3 regions of the Kitasatospora sp. NPDC059160 genome follow, and region 2 is predicted to be linked to each of the others. Evidence: riboswitches for the same ligand, from Rfam matches in the RefSeq annotation. Region 2 holds a riboswitch; each other region holds the start of a gene.
What was found. A riboswitch is a leader RNA that binds a small molecule or an ion and turns the genes downstream of it on or off. The one in region 2 is predicted to bind cyclic di-AMP.
Positions count from the first base shown of each region.

Region 1 (6,484 bases), on a different contig from region 2:
AGTCGCTGAGCTTCGCGAAGGCCTCGGGGTTGATCACCACCCGGTCCGCCGGGGTGTGCCGGGGGGCGCCGGGGGCGGCCACGGTGACCGCCGCCATGCCCGTCCAGCCCGCCGGGTCGGCCTCCAGCAGCCGGGCGAACTGCGGCTCGGTGGCGGGCAGTTCCAGCAGCAGCCGGCCGGGCCAGGCGTCGCCCCAGACCGCGCTGACGGCCGGCACCGCCTTGTCCCCCACCGGGACCAGCCCGGCCGGGTCGGGCCCGTCGGCCAGGCCGAGCACCAGGCAGCGGGCTCCGGCGGCGGTGCGGACCGGGCCGAGGTCCCACGGCGCCGGGGGCCCACCGGCGCCCTCCTCGCGCTCGACCCGCCAGCCGCCCCGGTCCCGGACCAGCTCGATCCGGCGCGGGTACACCACCGGGTACTCGTCGTACCCGGCGATCCGCAGCGCCAGCTCGACGGACGCGCCCTGCCGCTCCGGCCCGGCGGGCGGTGAGAGCACCAGGTTCCGGTACACCGCCTCGGCCCCGGTCAGCCCCGACCGGGCGGGCAGCGAGCGTGCCCGCGCCGCCAGCAGCGCGGCGACCTCGGCCTGCCGGTCGACGGCCCGCCCGCCCGGCGGCGGCGGGGCCACCGGGGGCAGCGACAGCTGGGCCAGTCCGCCGGCCGCCAGCAGCAACGCACCGCGCCGGGACAGCACCCGGCGCACGGGGTCTATCGGGTGGGGGCCGTCCGGCCCGGAGGGCGTCGCGCTCAGAGCCGGACCACTCCCGAGACCGGCATCGCGTTGACGCTCTCGTACCGGACCTTGGCACCGGGGTACGGGGCGTGCACCATCACACCGCCGCCGGCGTACATCCCGACGTGGTGCATGTCCCGGTAGAAGATCACCAGGTCTCCCGGCCGCGCTTCGGAGAGGCTGATCCGCTGCCCGGCGTACGCCTGGGCCTGCGAGGTCCGCGGCAGGGTCACTCCGGCCTGCCGCCAGCTGTAGTACATCAGACCGGAACAGTCGAAGGCACGCGGCCCGGTGGATCCGTAGACGTAGGGCGAGCCGACCATCCGCACCGCGGCGGCCAGCGCGGCCGCCCCGCGCTCGGAGGCGGCCGGGGCGTTGCCGAGGTCCAGCCGGTCGGTACCGCGGGTGGCGCGCTGCTCGGCCTCCCGGGCGTCCTGGGCGACCATCCGGTTCCGCTCGACGGCGCCCAGGCTGTTGAGCAGCTTCTGCGCCTTGGCGAGGCGCTGCTGGATCTGCTGCTTGTTCTCGGCGAGCGAGCGGCGAGCCTCGTCCAGTTCGGCGAGCTTGGCGGCGGTCTCGGTGCGCCGCTGGTCGAGCCGGCGCTGACGGGTGACCAGCTCGTGCAGGGTCTCCTGCTGGCGCTCGGCGGCCTGGCCGAGGGTGCGGGCGCGGGTGAGGTAGGCCTCCGGGTCGCTGGAGAGCATCAGCTGGGCGGTCTGGGTCATCCCGCCGCCCCGGTACTCGGCCCCGGCGACCGTGGCGAGGTCCCCGCGCAGCTCGTTGAGCTGCTCCTGGGCGGCGGCGACCTCGCCCTGGAGGATCGTGGTCTCGCCCAGAAGCCGCTTCTGCGCCTCCTGCGCGGCGTTGTACTTCTCCGAGGCCTGTTCGGCCTCGTCGTACAGCTGCTCGACCTGGGCCTTGACGTCCTTGCGGTCGGGCGCGTCCGGCGCCCCGGGGGCGGCCTGGGCGCTGCCGGCGGTCGCCACGCCCAGGGCCGTGGTGGCGGCCGCGGTCAGTACCAGCGCACGGGCGAGCAGTTGGGAACGACGGTGCACGGGCATGCGGCAACGGCTCCAGTCCTGCGGCGCGGCCCCGCGGCCGCGCCCCGGTGGGCGGCCGTCGAGCGGGAGTCCGGTGGCAGACGTTAGCGAGTCCGGGCAAGTGAGTCCAAACCCCTACCGACCCGAATATTTGACCCCTAATCGGACACCAGGTCGAGCCGCCGGAAAAGCCGCAGGCCCGGCCCTCCGTGACGGAGGACCGGGCCCGTGAACGCGTGGCCGGGGATCAGACCCGCACGATGGAGGCCAGCGGCATGTTGGAGACGGCCTCGTAGCGCACCGACGCACCCGGCTTGGGAGCGTGCAGCACCTGGCCGTTGCCCGCGTAGATGCCGACGTGGTGGGCGTCGCCGTAGAAGATCAGCATGTCGCCGGGCTGGGCCTGGGAGATGTCCGAGCCGATCCGGGTGCCGGCGCCGGCCTGCTCCTGCGAGGTGCGCGGCAGCGACACCCCGGCCTGGTTGAACGCCCAGACCATCAGGCCGGAGCAGTCGAAGGAGCTGGGGCCGGTGGCGCCCCAGACGTACGGGCTGCCGACCTTGGTGGCGGCGGCGGCCAGCGCGGCGGCACCGTGCGAACTGCCCGGGGCGATCTTGACCGGCGCGGCGGTGGAGCCCGAGCCGAGGTCGCTGCGGCTGCTGTCGCGCGAGGCGCGGTCCGGGGCGGCGGCCTTCGCGGCGGCGTCCGCCTTGGCCTTGGCGTCGGCGGCGGCCTTGTCCTCGGCCGCCTTGATCGCCTGGCGCTCCTGCTCGGTCAGCGTGTTGAGCAGGTCCTGGGCGGCCTTGAGCTTGTTCTGGACCTCGTCCTTGGAGGCCTTCAGCTGCTGGGTCGTGGACTCCAGCTCGCCGAGCTTGCCCTGCGCCTCGGTGCGGTCCTGGTCCAGCTTGCGCTGCTGGTCCTGGAGCTGCTTGAGCTGGTTCTTCTGGGTGCTGCCCGCCTGGTTCAGCGCGCCGGCCTGGTTGAGGAAGTTGTCCGGGCTGGAGGAGAACATCAGCTGGACCGTCGGGGATATGCCCCCGTTGCGGTACTGCTCGCCGGCGATCTCGGCCAGGCCGCCCTGGAGGTCGGTCACCTGGGCCTGCTGGCGGGCCACCTGGTCCTGGAGGCCGGAGACCTGCTTCTCCAGCTCCTGCTGCTTCTCCTGCGCGGCGTTGTACTTCTCGGTCGCCTGCTCGGCCTGCTCGTTGAGCTGGTCGACCTGCTCCTTGACCTGGTCCTTGGTCGGCTGCGGGTCGGCGTGCGCGCTGGACTGCGCGGAGAGCGCGACGGCGGCGGCGGCGAAACCGGTCAGGATCGAGACGCGGGTACGGCTGGCGGGCTTGGGACGACGATGGGACGCCACGAAGGCGGACTCCTTCTTCCTACGCCGCCTACCGGGTGAGCTGACGGGTTCGGGCCGGAAGCATGCCCTACGACGCCTCACCGGCCTCACCTACGGCCGACCTGGCGCCGATTCACCCCGGAGGAACGTGTGGTTCCCCGGCTCCGCTCCGCAGCGCCCCCGACTACTGGGCTCCCCTGTCGGGCAGTCGCTTCGACCTGCCCCGCTGTTTCGCGAACTCGGCGGTAACCACCGCCGCCACCCAGGCTGGGTGATCGACTGTGCGGTGGTTCGGAGCACGACCCTAGTAACTGAACCGTGATCCGTTCAAATCCTTGTCAGAAAAAAGACGGAAGATTACCCATGTTCTTTTGTGAAAATGACTGATGGTGATCACCGGCGCACGCAAAGCTGATCGACTCTCACCCTCCGGCCCACCCGGTCCGCAAACCCGGAGCGCCACCCCCGACCGGAGGTGGCGCGGATCACAGGGCCGGAACCGGCCCCCGGGGAGGTACCGGAGCGTCAGATCCGGCGGATCGTGTTGATCGACATCGCGTCGGCCTTCATCACCTTCACCACGTCACCGGTGTGCGGCGCGTGGACCACCATGCCGTTGCCGATGTACATCCCGACGTGGTGCATGTCGCCGCCGTAGATCACCAGGTCACCCGGCTGGGCGGTGGCCAGCGTCACGGCGGTCCCGATGTGGCCCTGCTCCTGCGAGGTGCGCGGCAGCGAGACGCCGGCCTGGCCGTACGCCCAGACCATCAGGCCCGAGCAGTCGAAGGTGGAGGGCCCGGTGGCGCCCCACACGTACGGCGAACCCTGCTTGCTCATCGCCTTGGCCACCGCCACGGCGGCGTAGCCGCTGGCCGGCGGCAGGTTGCTGAGGTCGACCCGGTCGGCGCCGCGGGAGGCGCGGTCGTCCTGCTGCTGCTGGGCCCGGAGCGCGGCCCGGTCGGCGGCGCTGAGCGAGTTCAGCAGGTCCTGGGCGGTCTTCAACTTGGTGTTGACGTCCGCCTTGGCCTGGTTGAGGTCCTTGGTGGTGGAGTCCAGGGAGGCGAGCACGGCGGCCGCCTCGGCCTTCTCCTGGTCCAGCCGGCGCTGCTGGTCGAGCAGGCCCTTGAGCGCCTCGGTCTGGGTGGTGCTGGCCTGCTGGACGCTCGACGCCTTGTCCAGGTAGCCGGACGGGTCGGAGGAGAGCATCAGCTGGACGGACGGGTCGATGCCGCCGGTGCGGTACTGCTCGCCCGCGACCTGGGCCAGGCCCACCTGGAGCTGGCTCATCTGGTCCTGGCTGCGGGCCACCTGGTCCTGGAGCTGGTCGGCCTGCTTGCGGAGCTGGTCGGAGCGCTCCTTGGCGCCGTTGTACTTCTCGGCCGCCTGCTCCTGCTCCTGCTGGAGCTGGTCGATCTGCGCCTTGACGTCACTCTTGTTCGGCTGCGGCGCGGCATGCGCGGCGACCTGGGCGGAGAGGGCGACCGCGGTCGCAGCAGCAGCGGTGAGCACGGAGACCCGCGCGCGGCTCGGCTGCTTGGGACGGCGGTGGGAGGCCAAGGGACCGGCTCCTTCTTCCATCGGACTCACCTGATCAGGTGAGATTCCGGAAAATAGGTTTGACGCCAGACCCTAGTGAAGATCTACCCGTTTTGCCACTCCCCCGAAGGCGTGAACTCCGGTTCCCCCACTGACTTCACCGGATCCGCACACCCGCACGGAAGCCCCACTGACCTGCCGTCACAGCCCCCGTCCCGACTCCGACCCGGCTCGGGGCCGGCTCAGGGCCGGGCCAGCCGGTTCAGCAGCAGCACCGAGGCCACCGGGCGCGCACCCGCCTTCCGCACGCCCTCCGCGACCTCCCGGTCGGTGGAGACCACCACCACCGGACGGCCCTGCGGCTCGGCCCGGACCAGACGGCGGATCAGCTCGTCCGCGGTCTCGCCGGTCCGGCTGAACCGTACCCGCACCCCGCGCGGCGGCGCCATGATGACCGGTACGTCCAGGTCCTGCCCGTCGAACACACAGGTGACCTCCGCCTGGGTGCGCTGGGCCAGCATCGCCAGCCCGCCCAGCAGCCGGATCCGCTGCTGCTCCAGCGGCAGCGCCGGGTACCCGGTCTTGGTCACGTTGTAGCCGTCCACCACCAGGTGCACCTGGGGGATCGCCAGCAACTGGTCCAGCAGCGCCGGGTCGTCCTCGGCCAGGCCGCGCCGGGCCACGTCGTGCGGCGAGGCCGACCCCGGCACCACCGCCTCCACCAGGTCCGCCGGGCGGAGCTGGGAGACCGGCAGCGCCAGCTCCCGCTGGAGGCCCTGCGCCGACTGCAGCACGGTGTCCAGCAGCAGCCGCAGCCGCATGTCCTCGACGCTGCGGCCCTCCCGGGCCGAGCGGCGGCCCTGCTCGACCGCGGTCTCCAGTTCGGAAACCCGGTGCCGCAGCCGCCGCGCCTCGGACTCGGCCGCGCTGCGCTCCCCGGTGGCCTGCGCCCGCGCCGCCTCCAGCTCCCCGGTCACCCGCCGGGTCTCGGCCTGCGCCCGCCGGGTGTCGCTCTCCAGCGACCGCACCTTCTTGCGCAGCGACTCGGCCTCCCGCCGGACGCCCTCGAACTCCGCGCGCTGGCGGTCCAGGTCCGCCCGCGCCGCGGCCCGCACCTCGGCCAGCTCGGCCTGGAGCTTCTCCACCTGCCGGGCGGCCTCCGCCGCCGCGTCCTCGGCGCCGGCCCGCTCGGCCTCCTCGCCCGCCTCGGCGACCAGTCGGCTCCAGCCGGGCGAGCGCACCAGGTAGGCGGCGGCCGCGACGTCCATCGGATCGGCGGCGCCGGGGACGGTGCCCGACTCCAGCGCCTTCACCAGGTCCGGCTGGCCCAGCCGCAGCCGCTCCGCTATCCGCACCCGGAAGGCCGGCTCGGACTCCAGCGCCGCCGCCAGCGCGGTGGCCGCGTACTTGGCCCGCCGCGCGGGGGTGAACTTGACGTACTGACGCAGGCTCTGCGGCAGCTCCCCGGGCGGCAGCCCGCCCAGCGCGTCCGAGGCCAGCCCGACCACCCGCCGGCGCACCCCTTCGGGCAGCGGCCGGTCCAGCTTCTCGGGCGCCCGCTCGGCACCCGCGCCGGCCGGGGCCCCGCCGGCGCCCCCCGGGAGGTCGGTCTCGGACCGGACCGGCCCGGCGGCCGGCTCCGGTGCCGGCGCAGCGGGCTGAAGCCCCTGCGCTTCGCCGGGCTCCCTCGCTGCGTCCACCACGTCCTCGGCTCCGATCCTGGTCCAGCGGGTGCGGCCGCGGCCGCCCCTGTCGTCACGCTCCGTGCGTCTTGTCTGTATTGTCCCGTGCGGTGGACGGCGGTGTCGCGCACCGCCCACCGCACCGGAG
Region 1 is NZ_JBHZCN010000074.1:10,286-16,769, reverse strand. Features, by position in the region: gene ACFXOZ_RS28195 (hypothetical protein) at 1-703, opposite strand, end outside; gene ACFXOZ_RS28190 (NlpC/P60 family protein) at 748-1,794, opposite strand; gene ACFXOZ_RS28185 (NlpC/P60 family protein) at 2,021-3,136, opposite strand; cyclic di-AMP (ydaO/yuaA leader) riboswitch at 3,147-3,302, opposite strand; gene ACFXOZ_RS28180 (NlpC/P60 family protein) at 3,641-4,675, opposite strand; gene ACFXOZ_RS28175 (NYN domain-containing protein) at 4,897-6,198, opposite strand.
Region 1: another riboswitch for cyclic di-AMP. It lies ahead of ACFXOZ_RS28185 (NlpC/P60 family protein); the one in region 2 lies ahead of ACFXOZ_RS40220 (M23 family metallopeptidase).

Region 2 (6,484 bases):
CCGGGTCAGCGACAGCAGCAGCGCCGTCCGGGCCCCGGCCGGGTCGTGCGGCGGCTCGGCGTCCCGCGCCCGGCGGTGCTCCACGTCGGCGATCAGCCCGGCCATGCGCACCGGGCGGCCGTGCACGTCCAGCATCACCTCGCCGGACTCCTCGACCCGCGCGACCTTCCCGCCCCGGCGCAGCATCCGGTAGCCGATCCGGTAGCGGCCCCCGCTCGCCAGCGCCTCCGCCAGGGCCGCCTGGACGTCCGGCAGGTCCTCGGGGTGGACGATCCGCTCCAGCTCCGGGGCGGTCCCGTCCGGGTCGACGGGCCGGCCGGCCACCGCGAAGGCGGCCGCGTCCCAGTAGCTCTCCCCGGTGACCAGGTCGCGCTCGAAGGCGCCGTGCCCGGCGGCCCGCACCGCGAGCGACAGCAGCGGGTGGGCCAGGGCGGCGTCCGGGGCGGTCGGGGCGGTCGGGGGCCGCTCCGCGGTGCGGTTTCCGGTGCGGTCGCCGGTGTGGTCGAGGACGTGGTCCAGCAGGTGGTGCAGCCGGTGGGCGCAGGCCCCGGCGATCGTCTCCAGCACGTCCAGGTCGCGCCCCGGGACGGTGCCCCGGTGCGCCAGGGCGAGGGCCAGCACGCCGATCGGCCGCTCGTCCACCACCAGCGGCAGGCTGACCACGGCGACCATCCCGGTGCCCATGCCGGCGTTCCGGTTCGGGTAGTCGACGCTGGTGTGCTCCGGGCTGAGCAGGTACGGGCGGCGCAGCCGCAGCGCCATCGCGGCGGGCAGCTCGCCGGCCGGGTCGACCAGGCCGTAGCGCTCGTGCGCCCAGTCCGGCAGCCCGTGCGAGGCGGTCAGCCGGAGCATCCCGGCGGGGTCCAGCAGGTACAGCGCGGAGCCCTCGCCGGTGATCCAGTTCGGGCCCTCGGCGAGGACGGTGCCGAGCAGCTCGGCGGCGCTGGTGCAGCCGAGCAGCAGGCGCACGCAGCGCATCGGACTACGAACGGGAGAGGACACCAAATCTTCATACCCCATTTCCGTGGTCCGCGGTCGCTCTCAGCCGCCGCACCAGGACCAGGGTCCGGTCGTCCGCGACGTCCTGTGCCACCGCCTCCACCAGCCGGCCCGCCGCCCCCCGGACCGCCTGCCGCTGCGGCGGGTTGGTGCGCACCTCCGGCTCGGCCGCCGCCAACAGCCGGCCCACCCCCTCGTCCAGGTCCCGGCCCGGCACCTCCACCAGGCCGTCGCTGAACAGCAGCAGCGAATCCCCGTACGCCAGCCGCCCCGACGCCCCCGGGTACGGCGCCCCCGGCACCAGCCCCAGCGCCGGACCGCCGTGCTCCGACGGCACCCAGCCCGACCGGCGGCAGAACCGCACGGGCGGCGGATGGCCCGCGTTGAACAGGCGGTAGCGGCCCGTCGCCGGGTGCAGCGCCAGGTGCACGGCCGTGGCGAAGTCGTCCTCCCAGCCCATCCGCACCAGGTGGTCGTTGGCCGCCGGCAGGAACGCCTCCGGCGGCACCCGGCCCAGCAGCATCGCGAACGCCCCCGACAGGTGCGTCGACCGGGCCGCCGCCCGACTGCCCTTGCCCGACACGTCCACCAGCACCAGCTCCAGCAGGTCCTCCTCCGGCCGGTGGGCGCACAGCAGGAAGTCCCCGGAGAACGACGTGCCGCCCGCCGGGGCCAGCGCACTGTCGAAGTGCCAGTCCAGCAGCCGCTCCGGCAGCCGGGCCAGGGCCCGGTTGTGCTCCGCCAGCTCCAGCAGCATCGAATCGCCCTGGGTGCCGCGCAGTCCCAGCCGGTCCCGGAACCGGTTCGCGGTCAGCACCGTCGCCCCCGTCGCCGCCACCACCAGCGTCACCCCCAGCCGCACCCCGTGCGGGTCCTGCACCACCGCCCCCAGCAGACCGCCCGCCAGCGCCGCGCACACCAGCACCCGCAACTGCCCGCGCCGCAGCACCAGCCCGCCACCCACCACCGGCAGCACCAGCGCCGACGGCGGCCACCCGTACGGCAACAGGACCGGCAGCACCCCCAGCACCACCGTCACCCCGAGCAGCACCCCCAGCGCCACCCGCCCGGCCCGGACGTCCCCGTCCAGCACCCGGCCGTACCACCGCCGCACCCTCGCTATCAGTGCGGGCACCCGGAACCTCCGCGAAGGCGTGGGCGGTCCCCTGTCATGACCACCAGTCAGCCCGGCCACACTAACCCCTCCCCTCCCACCCCCCTCAGCGCAGTTCCCACTCCCACCCGCCCCCGCCTGCCGCCCCGCAACCCTCCTCCCCCCGAGGTGCCCACTGCTGCGCTCCAGCCGTCTCCACCAAGCCCGTTCCGGCCCCACGCGCACCGGAAGTCGGCCCGCCCGACTTCCGGTGCGCACCTGAGCGCCGGCCGCCGACACTGCTGCGGTTCCTTACGGCGATGCCCTCGCCCCAGCGGCTCGACAACCAGGCAACCCGCTGTCGCCAGAAGTCGGCCCGCCCGACTTCTGGCGCGCCGCTTCTTGCCGCCGCCTCTCGGCTGCCCGTCACCCGGCAAGCCCGCAGCTCCGTGCTCCCTCCGCCGCTTCCTGCGCACAGCCCCCGCCTGTCGGAGAGACCGGCCTCCTCGCCGAGGCGCCCGCCTGATCCTGCCGATCGGTAGAGCCGCGCCCTTCGGCTGCCCCGGTCGTCCCCGCCGGGCTCCTTCTCGACCGGCCTCGCACGAGAAGTCGATGGGGCCGACTTCTGGTGCGCCCACCAATGCCGCAGCGCTTCTCCGCCCCCGAGGCCCGCGGCCGGTCGCCCTGTAGGCCCCTTGCCTACGTGGTGCTGCGCAGGAAGTCGGCCAGTCTCCCCCGGCCGCGCCGGCCCAGCGGGCAACCTCGCCTCGCCAGGAGTCGGCCAGGTCGACTTCCTGTGCGCTTCCCCGGCCCAGCTGGCAGCCTCGCGCCACTGGAAGTCGGCCGGCTCGACTTCCAATGCGTGGCCCAGGCTCTGCCCTGGGGGCTTCTGCGGTGGGGTTCCGTGGGAGCGGCGAGCGCGGGAAGTCGGCCCGCCCGACTTCTGGCGCGCCCGCCGACGCCGCCGTGTTCCCCTGTGGCCCGAGGCGCGCGTGGCCGTTCGCCTGGTAGGCCCCTGCCTACGTGGTGTTGCGCAGGAAGTCGGCCAGGTCGACTTCCTGCGCACTACTCCGGCCCCGCGGGTGGTCGATGGGCTGGCGGCCGTTGCCCGCTCAGGTCGACCGATCAGCAGCCCGCGCCACTGGAAGTCGGCCGGGCCGACTTCCTGCGCGCGGTCCGGGCTCCGCTCCGGTGGGCTTCTGCGGTGCGGTTTCGCGGGGTTGCGGTCGCGAGAAGTCGGCCAACCGGCAGCCCCGCCGCACCAGAAGTCGGCCGGGCCGACTTCCTGCGCTGCTCAGGTGCTGTGCGGGTGGGGGTGGGCGGCCCGGGGTGGTCAGGCGGGGGTGGCGGTGCCGGGCCAGGTGTGGAGGGCGGTGGTGAGGGTGGTGATGAGGCGGTCGTGGGTGGTGGTGAGGTCCTCGGCGAGTTGGAAGGCGCCGGCGATGGAGAGGGAGGCGAAGCCGTGGGCGAGGGAGCGGACGGTGCGGGCGGCGTGGATGGCTTCGGGGCCGTCGAGGCCGTAGCCGCGGAGGACGGCGATGATGACGCCGACGAGCCGGGTGGCGGCGCGGGTGAGGTCGTCGTCGGGCTGGGGTGCCTGGGGGAGGGCGGCGTAGCGGTGGGGGTGCGCGGTGGCGTAGGCCTGGTAGGCGCGTAGGACGGCGGTGACGGCGTCGTCCCCGCTGCGGCCGACGGCGGCGTCCGCGAGCCGGTCGGCGAGCTCCTCGGTGACCCGGACGGCGATGAGGCGCCGTAGTTCGCCGAGTCCGCCGCTGACGTGCTTGTACAGCGAGGGGGTGGCGACGCCGGCCCGGGTGGCGACGGAGGCGAGGGTGAGGGCTTCACCGCCCTGGTCGTCGATGAGGGCGAGGGCGTGGTCGACGACCTGGTCGGGGGTCAGTCCTACGCGGGGCATGGCTTCGTTTCTCCGTACGGGCGGGGGTTCAGGCGAGTTCGGCGAGGAAGGGCAGCAGGGCGTCGGCGACGGCCTGCGGGTTGTCGGCCATCGGGTAGTGCCCGGACCCTTCGATCATCACCTTGCGGGCGCCGAGCTTCTCGGCCTGGAGGTCGGCGACGGCCTCGGGCTTCGGGAAGTCGGGGTCCTTGCTGCCCATGAGGACGAGGGCCGGGCAGCGGACGGCCGCGCACCAGCCGACGGGTGCGGAGTCGCCGGTGACGTGGCCGCGGGTGGCGGTCCGCCGGCCGGGGGTGCGCAGGGCGGCGACGAGTCCGTCGACGTAGCCGTCGAGGTCGGCGGGGCGGGGGCCGGGGTAGGCCATCTTGCGCAGGTAGAAGCCCCAGACGCCGGGCCACCGGACCATGGCGGCGCCCATGACGACCATGACGCCCTGCATGAGGGCGTTGGCCCGGTGTTCGACGAAGGCGTCGATCAGGGCGATCCCGGCGACCCGCTGAGGTGCGTCGCCGGCGACCTTGACGACCGTCGCCCCGGTGTAGGACTGCCCGACCAGGACGGCCCGTTCGATGCCGAGGTGGTCGAGCAGGGCGAGGACGTCGGTGGCGACGGCGGCGGGGCCGTAGTCGTCCCAGACGATCGAGGAGTCGCCGAAGCCGCGCAGGTCCATGGTGACGACCCGGTGGCCGGCGGCGGTGAGCAGCGGGTGCAGGTGCCGGTAGGCGCGGCGGGAGTCGAGCATTCCGGGGAGGAGGACGACGGGGGTGCCGTCGCCCTGCCGGGTGTCGTCGTAGGCGAGGCGGCCGCCGGGGACGTCGAGGTACTGGGTGCTCGGGGTGCTGGTGCCGTTCATGGTGGCCTCCGCCGACTCGCTCGTTTCTGCCTGTAGCCATAAAGCTAAGGCTAATAGCCTTAGCCGTCAAGCGTCCGGCCGGTACCGGGGGCGCCCTTCCGTTCACGCCCCCTCGATCCGGAAGGGGTCGTGCTCGCTGAGCAGCTTCTCCAGCCGGGCCTGGTCGACCCGGGCGACGGTGTCCGAGGACTCCTGCCGGTCCCGGACCACCTTGGCCAGCGTGAACGAGGAGGTGACGGTGTAGAGGAGGCCGATCCCGAGGAAGGCCCGGGTCCAGCCGCCGACCGGCAGGTAGGCGATCCCGGCGGCGAGGGCGGTGCCGGAGAGGGCGAAGGAGAGGACGGCCTGGACGAAGTACGCGGCCGTGGTCCGTGACTGCATCGGTGTGCTCATGGCGCCAGGATGCGGCGGGGCGGCCGGGTCGCACATGAGTAGGAGTACTCAGATGGACCGGGTGGCTGAGGGGTCGTTCGTTGACGTCCGATCACCTGTTCCCCAGCGGCTCCGAGCGGATGGCTTGGAATCGGAGCGTCCTAGGATTAACGTCTGATAACGCAGCGCGGTCGTCAATGCCGTACCCAGACGGCACCGTGCGCCGTCGCCTAATCCCACCGACCGGCCTCCGGGCAGGTCAGGGAGCCGGGGAACCACGTTCCTTGGGGTGAATCGGCGGGGCTCCGGCCCGGCCGTAGGAGACCTTCCTGCTCCGAACCCGTCAGCTAACCCGGTAGGCGCGAAGGAAGGAAAGGAGCGCGCCTCCGTGGCGTCGACGCACACCCCGGCACACCCGGCCGGCCCCGCAGCCGGTACCCGGCTCCTCGACCACCCCGGCCCGCACGGTGCCGAGCCCCGCGACGGCGGGTCCGCCGGACCGGCCGAGCCGTACGCCCCGGAGGCCGAGGCCAACCGCCACCGGATGCCGCGTCAGACCCGCGGCGCCTCCCCGCTGCTCGGCGTCACCGCCGTCGCCGCCACCCTGGGCGCCACCGGCTTCGCCTCCGCGACCCCGGCCGCCGCGCCCGCCGTCGAGGCCCCGGACGAGACGGTCGCCCTGGCCGCCGACCCCGGCCTCGCGCTCGCCGCCCGGATCCAGCAGCAGGCCGACAGCCAGCGCACCGCCGCCGAGGAGGGCGCCCGGGTCCAGGCCGCCCAGGAGGCCGAGGCCAAGGCCGCCGCCAAGGAGGCGGAGGCCAAGCGCGCCGCCGAGGAGGCCGAGCGGGCCAAGGCCGCCGCCCTCACCCTGCCGGTCAAGGACTACGACCTCTCCGCCCACTACGGCCAGAGCGCCCGCTACTGGGCCCACCTGCACACCGGCCTGGACTTCGCGGCCGACACCGGCACCGCGGTCTACGCCGTCGGCCAGGGCACCGTCACCTCGGCCGGCTGGTCCGGCTCGTACGGCTACCGGATCGTCGAGACCCTGCCCGACGGCACCGAGATCTGGTACTGCCACCTCTCCTCGATCATCAAGGGCTCCGGCAAGGTCACCGCCGGCCAGCAGATCGGCAAGGTCGGCGCGACCGGCAACGTCACCGGCCCGCACCTGCACCTGGAGGTCCGCCCCGGCGGCGGCGCCCCGGTCGACCCGGAGACCTGGCTCCAGCAGCGCGGCCTCACCCCGTAG
Region 2 is NZ_JBHZCN010000171.1:52-6,535, reverse strand. Features, by position in the region: gene ACFXOZ_RS40245 (SpoIIE family protein phosphatase) at 1-978, opposite strand, end outside; gene ACFXOZ_RS40240 (PP2C family protein-serine/threonine phosphatase) at 1,010-2,134, opposite strand; gene ACFXOZ_RS40235 (TetR/AcrR family transcriptional regulator) at 3,426-4,007, opposite strand; gene ACFXOZ_RS40230 (alpha/beta fold hydrolase) at 4,036-4,860, opposite strand; gene ACFXOZ_RS40225 (YiaA/YiaB family inner membrane protein) at 4,963-5,253, opposite strand; cyclic di-AMP (ydaO/yuaA leader) riboswitch at 5,450-5,608, shown strand; gene ACFXOZ_RS40220 (M23 family metallopeptidase) at 5,621-6,484, shown strand.

Region 3 (6,484 bases), on a different contig from region 2:
ACGTGCAGGCACTTCACCCGGTCCGGCATGCCGCCGGCGCTCGGGAAGCCCTCCAGCACCTCGATCGCGTCGCGCCGGGCGATGTAGTCCTCGTGCGCCTTCTGGTAGGCGGCGGCCAGCTCCGGGTCCTCGGCGAGCCGGGCCGTCTGGTCCTTCATCACGCCCTCCGCCTCCAGGGTGCCGATCAGCGAGGCGGCCTTGGGGCAGGTCAGGTAGTACAGCGTCGGGAACGGCGTGCCGTCCGGCAGCCGGGGGGCCGTCTCCACGACGTCGGGGTTGCCGCAGGGGCAGCGGTGCGCCACACCGCGCAGGCCGCGCGGCACCCGGCCGAGCTGGGCGGCGATGGCCGCGACGTCGGCGTCGGAGACGGCGGGGTGGTTCTCAGTGGTCATGGGGGGTGGGGTCTCCAACGGAGGACGGGGGGAGCGGACGGGGTGCGGCGGGGGCCAGCGCGACGGTGTCGGCGGCGTCCACCGAGTCCCAGATGCTGGTGTACCAGGGCTTGTCGGCCTTCGCCGGGCCGGCGGCCGCGTCGGCGGCGGCGGTGGCCGAACCGGCCGGCGCGGAGGGCCGGGCGGCCGGCCCGGCCGGGTCCACCGCGATGTACGGGGTCTCCCCCGGCACCGCGTAGTGCAGCCGGGCGCGGGCCTGCGCCTTGACGTACTCCGGGTCCTGCCAGCGCGCCTTGTCCCGGCGCAGCTGGTCGACCTGCTGGCGCGCGTGGTCGGCCTTCGCCCGCTGGGCGGAGATCTCGGCGCGCTGGGAGATGAACTGCCGCGTGGGGTAGGCCAGGATCGCCACCAGCGAGCAGAGCACCAGGACGAGGACGGTCGCCCGGCTCGTGAACCGAGGCCGGGCCGCCAAGCCCGGGATCCTCCAGCCAGCCATCTCCCGTATCCCCTCCTGGTCGCGACGGTGCCCCGCCGTCCACCCTACGGGGTGAGCGGCGGGGCACCGGTCAGGCGTGCGCTACCGGGGGCCGCGGGCCCCCGGGATCAGGGCCGGACGCCGCCCGGCCCGGGCGCGCTCAGCCCTCGTGCTTGAACCGCGGGAAGGCGCCGCGGCCGGCGTACTCGGCGGCGTCGTCGAGGATCTCCTCGATGCGCAGCAGCTGGTTGTACTTGGCGACGCGCTCGGAGCGGGCCGGGGCACCGGTCTTGATCTGGCCGCAGTTGGTGGCGACGGCCAGGTCGGCGATGGTGACGTCCTCGGTCTCGCCGGAGCGGTGCGACATCATGCAGCGGTAGCCGTTGCGCTGGGCCAGCTCGACGGCGTCCAGGGTCTCGGTCAGCGAGCCGATCTGGTTCACCTTCACCAGCAGCGCGTTGGCGGTGCCGGTCTCGATGCCCTTGGCCAGGCGGGCCGGGTTGGTGACGAACAGGTCGTCGCCGACCAGCTGGACCTTGTCGCCCAGCTTGACGGTCATGGCCTTCCAGCCGTCCCAGTCCGACTCGTCCAGCGGGTCCTCGATGGAGACCAGCGGGTAGGAGGCGACCAGCTCGGCGTAGTACTCGATGAGCTCGGCGGCCGACAGGGCCTTGCCCTCGAACTGGTAGGCGCCGTCCTGGAAGAACTCGGAGGCGGCGACGTCCAGGGCCAGCGCGATGTCGCGGCCGGGCACGTAGCCGGCCTTCTGGATGGCCTCGGTGATGAGGTCCAGGGCCTCGCGGTTGCTGTCCAGGTTCGGCGCGAAGCCGCCCTCGTCGCCGAGGCCGGTGGACAGGCCGCGCTCCTTCAGCACGCCCTTGAGGGTGTGGTAGACCTCGACGCCCCAGCGGACGGCCTCGGAGAAGGACTCCGCGCCGATCGGAGCGATCATGAACTCCTGGATGTCGACGTTGGAGTCCGCGTGCGAGCCGCCGTTGAGGATGTTCATCATCGGGACCGGCAGGACGTGGGCGTTCGGGCCGCCCAGGTAGCGGAACAGCGGCAGGTCGCTGGCCTCGGAGGCGGCGTGCGCGACGGCCAGCGAGACGCCCAGGATGGCGTTGGCGCCGAGCGAGGACTTGTCCGGGGTGGCGTCCAGGTCGAGCATGGCCTGGTCGATCAGGCGCTGCTCGGTGGCGTCGTAGCCGACCAGCTCCGGGCCGATCTGCTCGATGACGGCCAGGACGGCCTTCTCCACGCCCTTGCCGAAGTAGCGGTTCTTGTCGCCGTCGCGCAGTTCGAGCGCCTCGAAGGCGCCGGTCGAGGCACCCGACGGAACAGCGGCACGACCCGTGCTGCCGTCGTCGAGGCCGACCTCGACCTCGACCGTGGGGTTGCCGCGGGAGTCGAGGATTTCACGGGCTACGACGACATCGATGGACGGCACGAAGCATCTCCTTGCGGAAGCAGGGTCCGGCTGCGGGTGGTGCTGTCGGCCGGACGATTGCGGAGTCGTTACGACCAGAGCCTAACCGCCCGGGCTCCCGGGGCCACCTCGGCCCGGGCTGCGTCTCACCGTGTGGCCCGGCTACCCACCGGTAGTTCACCTGCTCGTCCCGGTGCGTCCCACCGGGGCGTCCATCGGGGCGGGCGAACGCGGACGTAGGGGGCCGCCGGGCGCGGCCCCCTACGTGTCCAGCGTGTCGTTCTCCGTGGAACGGTCCGGCTCAGCCCAGGTGCAGGACCTGGCCGGGCACGATCATGTCCGGGTTGCCGCCGACCGTGGTGCGGTTGCCGTCGTAGAGCGCCTGCCAGCCGCCGGACACGCCCTGGGCGGTGGCGATGCCCGACAGGGTGTCACCGTCCCGGACGGTGTAGTCGTGGCCGGTCGTGGCGGCCGGGGCCTGCGCGGCCCGCGGGGCGGCGTGCTTGGGGGCGTACTGCTGCGCCGACGGGGCGGCGGGCTGCTCGGCCTGCTTCGGCGCGGCGTGCTTCGGCGCGTACTGCTGGACCGGCTTCGGCTGGGCGGGCTTGGCGGCGGCCTTGGGGGCCTGCTGCTTGGGTGCCTGCTTCTGGGCCTGCTGCTTCTGCGGCTTGGCGTCCGAGGAGGTGTCCACCTGGGCCGGGGCGCCGCCCTTGCTCAGGCCCGCCTTCTGGGAGCAGACCGGCCAGGCGCCGGGGCCCTGCGAGGCGAGGACCTTCTCGGCGACGGCGATCTGCTGCCCCTTGCTGGCCTGGTTGGCCTGCGCCGCGTACGCGGTGCCGCCGTACGCCTTCCAGGTGCTGGGGGTGAACTGGAGGCCGCCGGAGAAGCCGTTGCCGGTGTTGATGCTCCAGTTGCCGCCGCTCTCGCACTGGGCGACGGAGTCCCAGACGGAGGCCGGGGCGGCGGAGGCGCCGGTGGCGGAGAGGAGCGGCAGTGCGAGTCCGACGCCGGCCACACCGGCGACGGCGATGGCCTTCTCGGCCTGGGTGCGACGGCGATGACGGCCGGTTCCAACGAACAGCATGAAGGTCCCTCTCCGCACGCCTGCGAGGTGAGCTGTCGGGTTCGGACCGGGAGGTGGCCCGGCCGCCGTCTGCGGAATCGATTCCGCGCGGGCGGCTTCACCCCGAGCCGTGGAGGAACGGCAACAAACCTGGTTCCCCCGCCCCTGCCCAGGGTTCTGGTCGGTTTCCCGTGACGCGGCGGGCAGGATTCGGCGTCCGCGCACGAGGTCCGCAGCTGCGAACTCCACGGAGACTAGACAGATCCTCAGACGAATCACAAGCTCATATCACCGACATCACACAAGAATTACGGCCCGTGTTCGATCGCCTACCAACGGCGGGGCTTTGTCCGGTTTGATGAGCGTTCATACCACCGCCGGTGGCCGGTTCCGGATGCTTCGTCAGCGTGTCGTGGCCTCAGGACGACTGTGCGGCGACCGGGGCTCCGGACTGAATTCGACCGGAAGTTCGCGCAATCCACGCATGATCAGGCCACCCCGCCAGCGCAGATTCTCCGGGCTTTCGGCCAGCCGCAGATCCGGCAGCCGGGAAAGCAGCGTGGCCAGCGCGGACCGCCCCTCCAGCCGGGCCAGCGGGGCTCCGATGCAGTAGTGGATGCCGTGCCCGAACCCCAGGTGCGGGTTGTCGCTCCGGGCCAGGTCGAGGGTGTTCTCGTCGGAGAACCTGGCCGGATCGCGGTCCGCCGCCGCCAGCACCACCAGCACCGGGTCCCCGACCGGGATCTCCACCCCGCCGATGGTCAGCGGAGCGGTCGCGAACCGCCAGGTCGCCAACTCCACCGGCCCGTCGTAGCGCAGGAGTTCCTCGATCCCGGTCTCCAGCAGCGCGGTCTCGCCGCGGGCCACCGACTCCTGCAGCAGGGCCCGCTGCCCGGGATTGCGCAGCAGCGCGTACGTCCCGTTGCCGATCAGGTTCACCGTCGTCTCGAACCCGGCGAAGAGGAGGATGAAGGCCATCGCGGCGGCCTCGTTCTCGGTCAGGTGCTCGCCGTGGTCGCTCGCCCGGATCAGGCCGGAGATCAGGTCGTCCCCGAGGTCCGCCCGCTTGCGGTGGATCAGCTCCAGCAGGTACGCCCGCATCCGCTTCACCGCCCGCCCCACGCCGCCGCGTTGGCCGCCCCCGTGCCGGATCATCATTCCGGCCCAGTCCCGGAAGTCGTCCTGGTCCTCGGAGGGAACGCCGAGCATGTCGCAGATCGCGTAGATGGGGAGCGGGAACGCGAACTCGTGGATCAGGTCCGCCGAACCGCGCTGCGCGAAGCCGTCGATCAGCCGGTCGGTGAGCTGCTGCACCCGCGGCTCGAACTCCGCCACCCGGCGCGGCGTGAACGCCTTCGACACCAGGCGGCGCAGCCGGGTGTGGTCCGGCGGGTCGATGTTCAGCAGGTGGGTCATCAGGTCCGCCTGCCGCTCCCCCGGGATGCCCACCCGGCCGGTGCGGTGCGCCTGCCCGCTGTGGTGCGCCGGGTTCTTCGAGAGCCGGCCGTCCGCGAGCGCCTGCCGGGCGTCCGCGTAGCGCGTCACCAGCCAGGCCTCCACCCCGCTCGGCAGCGTGGTGCGGTGCACCGGGGCGTGCTCGCGCAGCCAGGCGTAGGCGGGGTACGGGTCTGCGGCGAACTCCCAGGTGAAGAGCTGCGGGTCGGGCTGGGCGGCGGGCTGGGCGCCCTCGGGCTGAGCTGGCATGGGTCGACCGTAACCGCTGGACCGGAGGGGCCCGGACCACCGGCGCACGCGCCCCCGCGGCCGGCCGGAGGCCACCGCCGCGCGAACCGTCCGTGACCGGCGCGCGAGCGGAACGCCGACACTCCGTGGACGGCCCGTGGACGGTGCGTGGACGGGCCTTGGCCAGCTCTTGGCCGGGCGGCAGGCGTGAGCCTGGTCACCTGAGGGGTAATCCCTGTTGCGGAGGGTCAGGACCTGCCTACGATCCTCCGAAGTACGCGCGGGCGCCGGTGCGGTGTCGCCCGCAGGGAGGAGCTGGACCAATGACGGTCAGCGGAGCAGTCGTCGTCATCGCGGTACTCGCGGGCGGTTCGGGGGCCGACCTCGCCCGCCGGTTCACCGCGGCCGGCACCGCCGGGATGCTGATCGCCGACACCCACGTCGGCATCGCCGAGGACCTCGCCTCCGAACTCGACCGGCCGGGCTGCCCCGTGGTCGGCGTCTCCGGCGACATCCGCCGGCCCAGCGACGTCGCCGCGCTGGTCGACACCGCCGAGAAGCACTTCGGTCCGATCGACCTCTTCTGCGTGGCGGGGCCGAGGGGCGAGCGGATCGTCTCCCTCGCCGACCTGCCCGCCCACCTCGACCTGGAGCGCCTCGCCGAACTGGTCGTCCTGATCGGCGAGGCGATCGGCGAGCTCGTCCCGCCGCAGCGGTGCGCCACCGAGCGCACGGCGACGGCGGCCTGAGCCGCCCCGCCACCGAGGTCTACTCCGGCCGGAGCCCCTCGGCCGCGCGCACCGCGTCCCGGTAGCCGCGCGCGGCCGAGCGCAGCGCCGCGTCCACGTCCACCCCGGCGTCGTGCGCCCGCTGCGCCACCGCCAGCAGCAGCCGGCCCGCCGACTCGGCGGTCAGCTCGCGCGGCAGCTCGTACGGCTCGTCCGGCACCCCCGCGAAGCCCGCCCGGCGCACCCGGGACACCAGCTTCGCCGCGTACGCCAGCGCCGGCAGCCCGGCCGGCACGCCGTCCAGGACGGACTCCCGGTCCGCCTTCTCGGCCGCCTTCAACTGCTCCCAGTTCGCCTCCGCCTCGTCGGCGCCCGCCACCTCGACGTCCCCGAACACGTGCGGGTGCCGGTACAGCAGCTTCTCGACCATGTCCCCGGCCACGTCGTCGATCGTGAACGGATCGGTCGGGTGCTCCTCCGCGACCCGGGCGTGGAAGAACACCTGGAACAGCACGTCGCCCAGCTCCTCGCGCAGCGCGTCCCGGTCCCCCTCCTCGATCGCCTCGACCAGCTCGTAGGCCTCCTCGACCAGGTACTTCACCAGGCTCTCGTGGGTCTGCTCGGCGTCCCACGGGCAGCCGCCCGGCGAGCGCAGCCGGTCCATCACCGAGGCGAGGTCCAGCAGCCGCGCCCCCGGCAGGTCGTACGAGCCGGGCA
Region 3 is NZ_JBHZCN010000015.1:5,945-12,428, forward strand. Features, by position in the region: partial or broken gene ACFXOZ_RS08870 (DUF501 domain-containing protein) at 1-410, opposite strand, end outside; gene ACFXOZ_RS08875 (septum formation initiator family protein) at 382-864, opposite strand; gene eno (phosphopyruvate hydratase) at 1,028-2,314, opposite strand; gene ACFXOZ_RS08885 (transglycosylase family protein) at 2,595-3,377, opposite strand; cyclic di-AMP (ydaO/yuaA leader) riboswitch at 3,379-3,549, opposite strand; gene ACFXOZ_RS08890 (cytochrome P450) at 3,759-5,060, opposite strand; gene ACFXOZ_RS08895 (SDR family NAD(P)-dependent oxidoreductase) at 5,363-5,788, shown strand; gene ACFXOZ_RS08900 (MazG family protein) at 5,808-6,484, opposite strand, start outside.
Region 3: another riboswitch for cyclic di-AMP. It lies ahead of ACFXOZ_RS08885 (transglycosylase family protein); the one in region 2 lies ahead of ACFXOZ_RS40220 (M23 family metallopeptidase).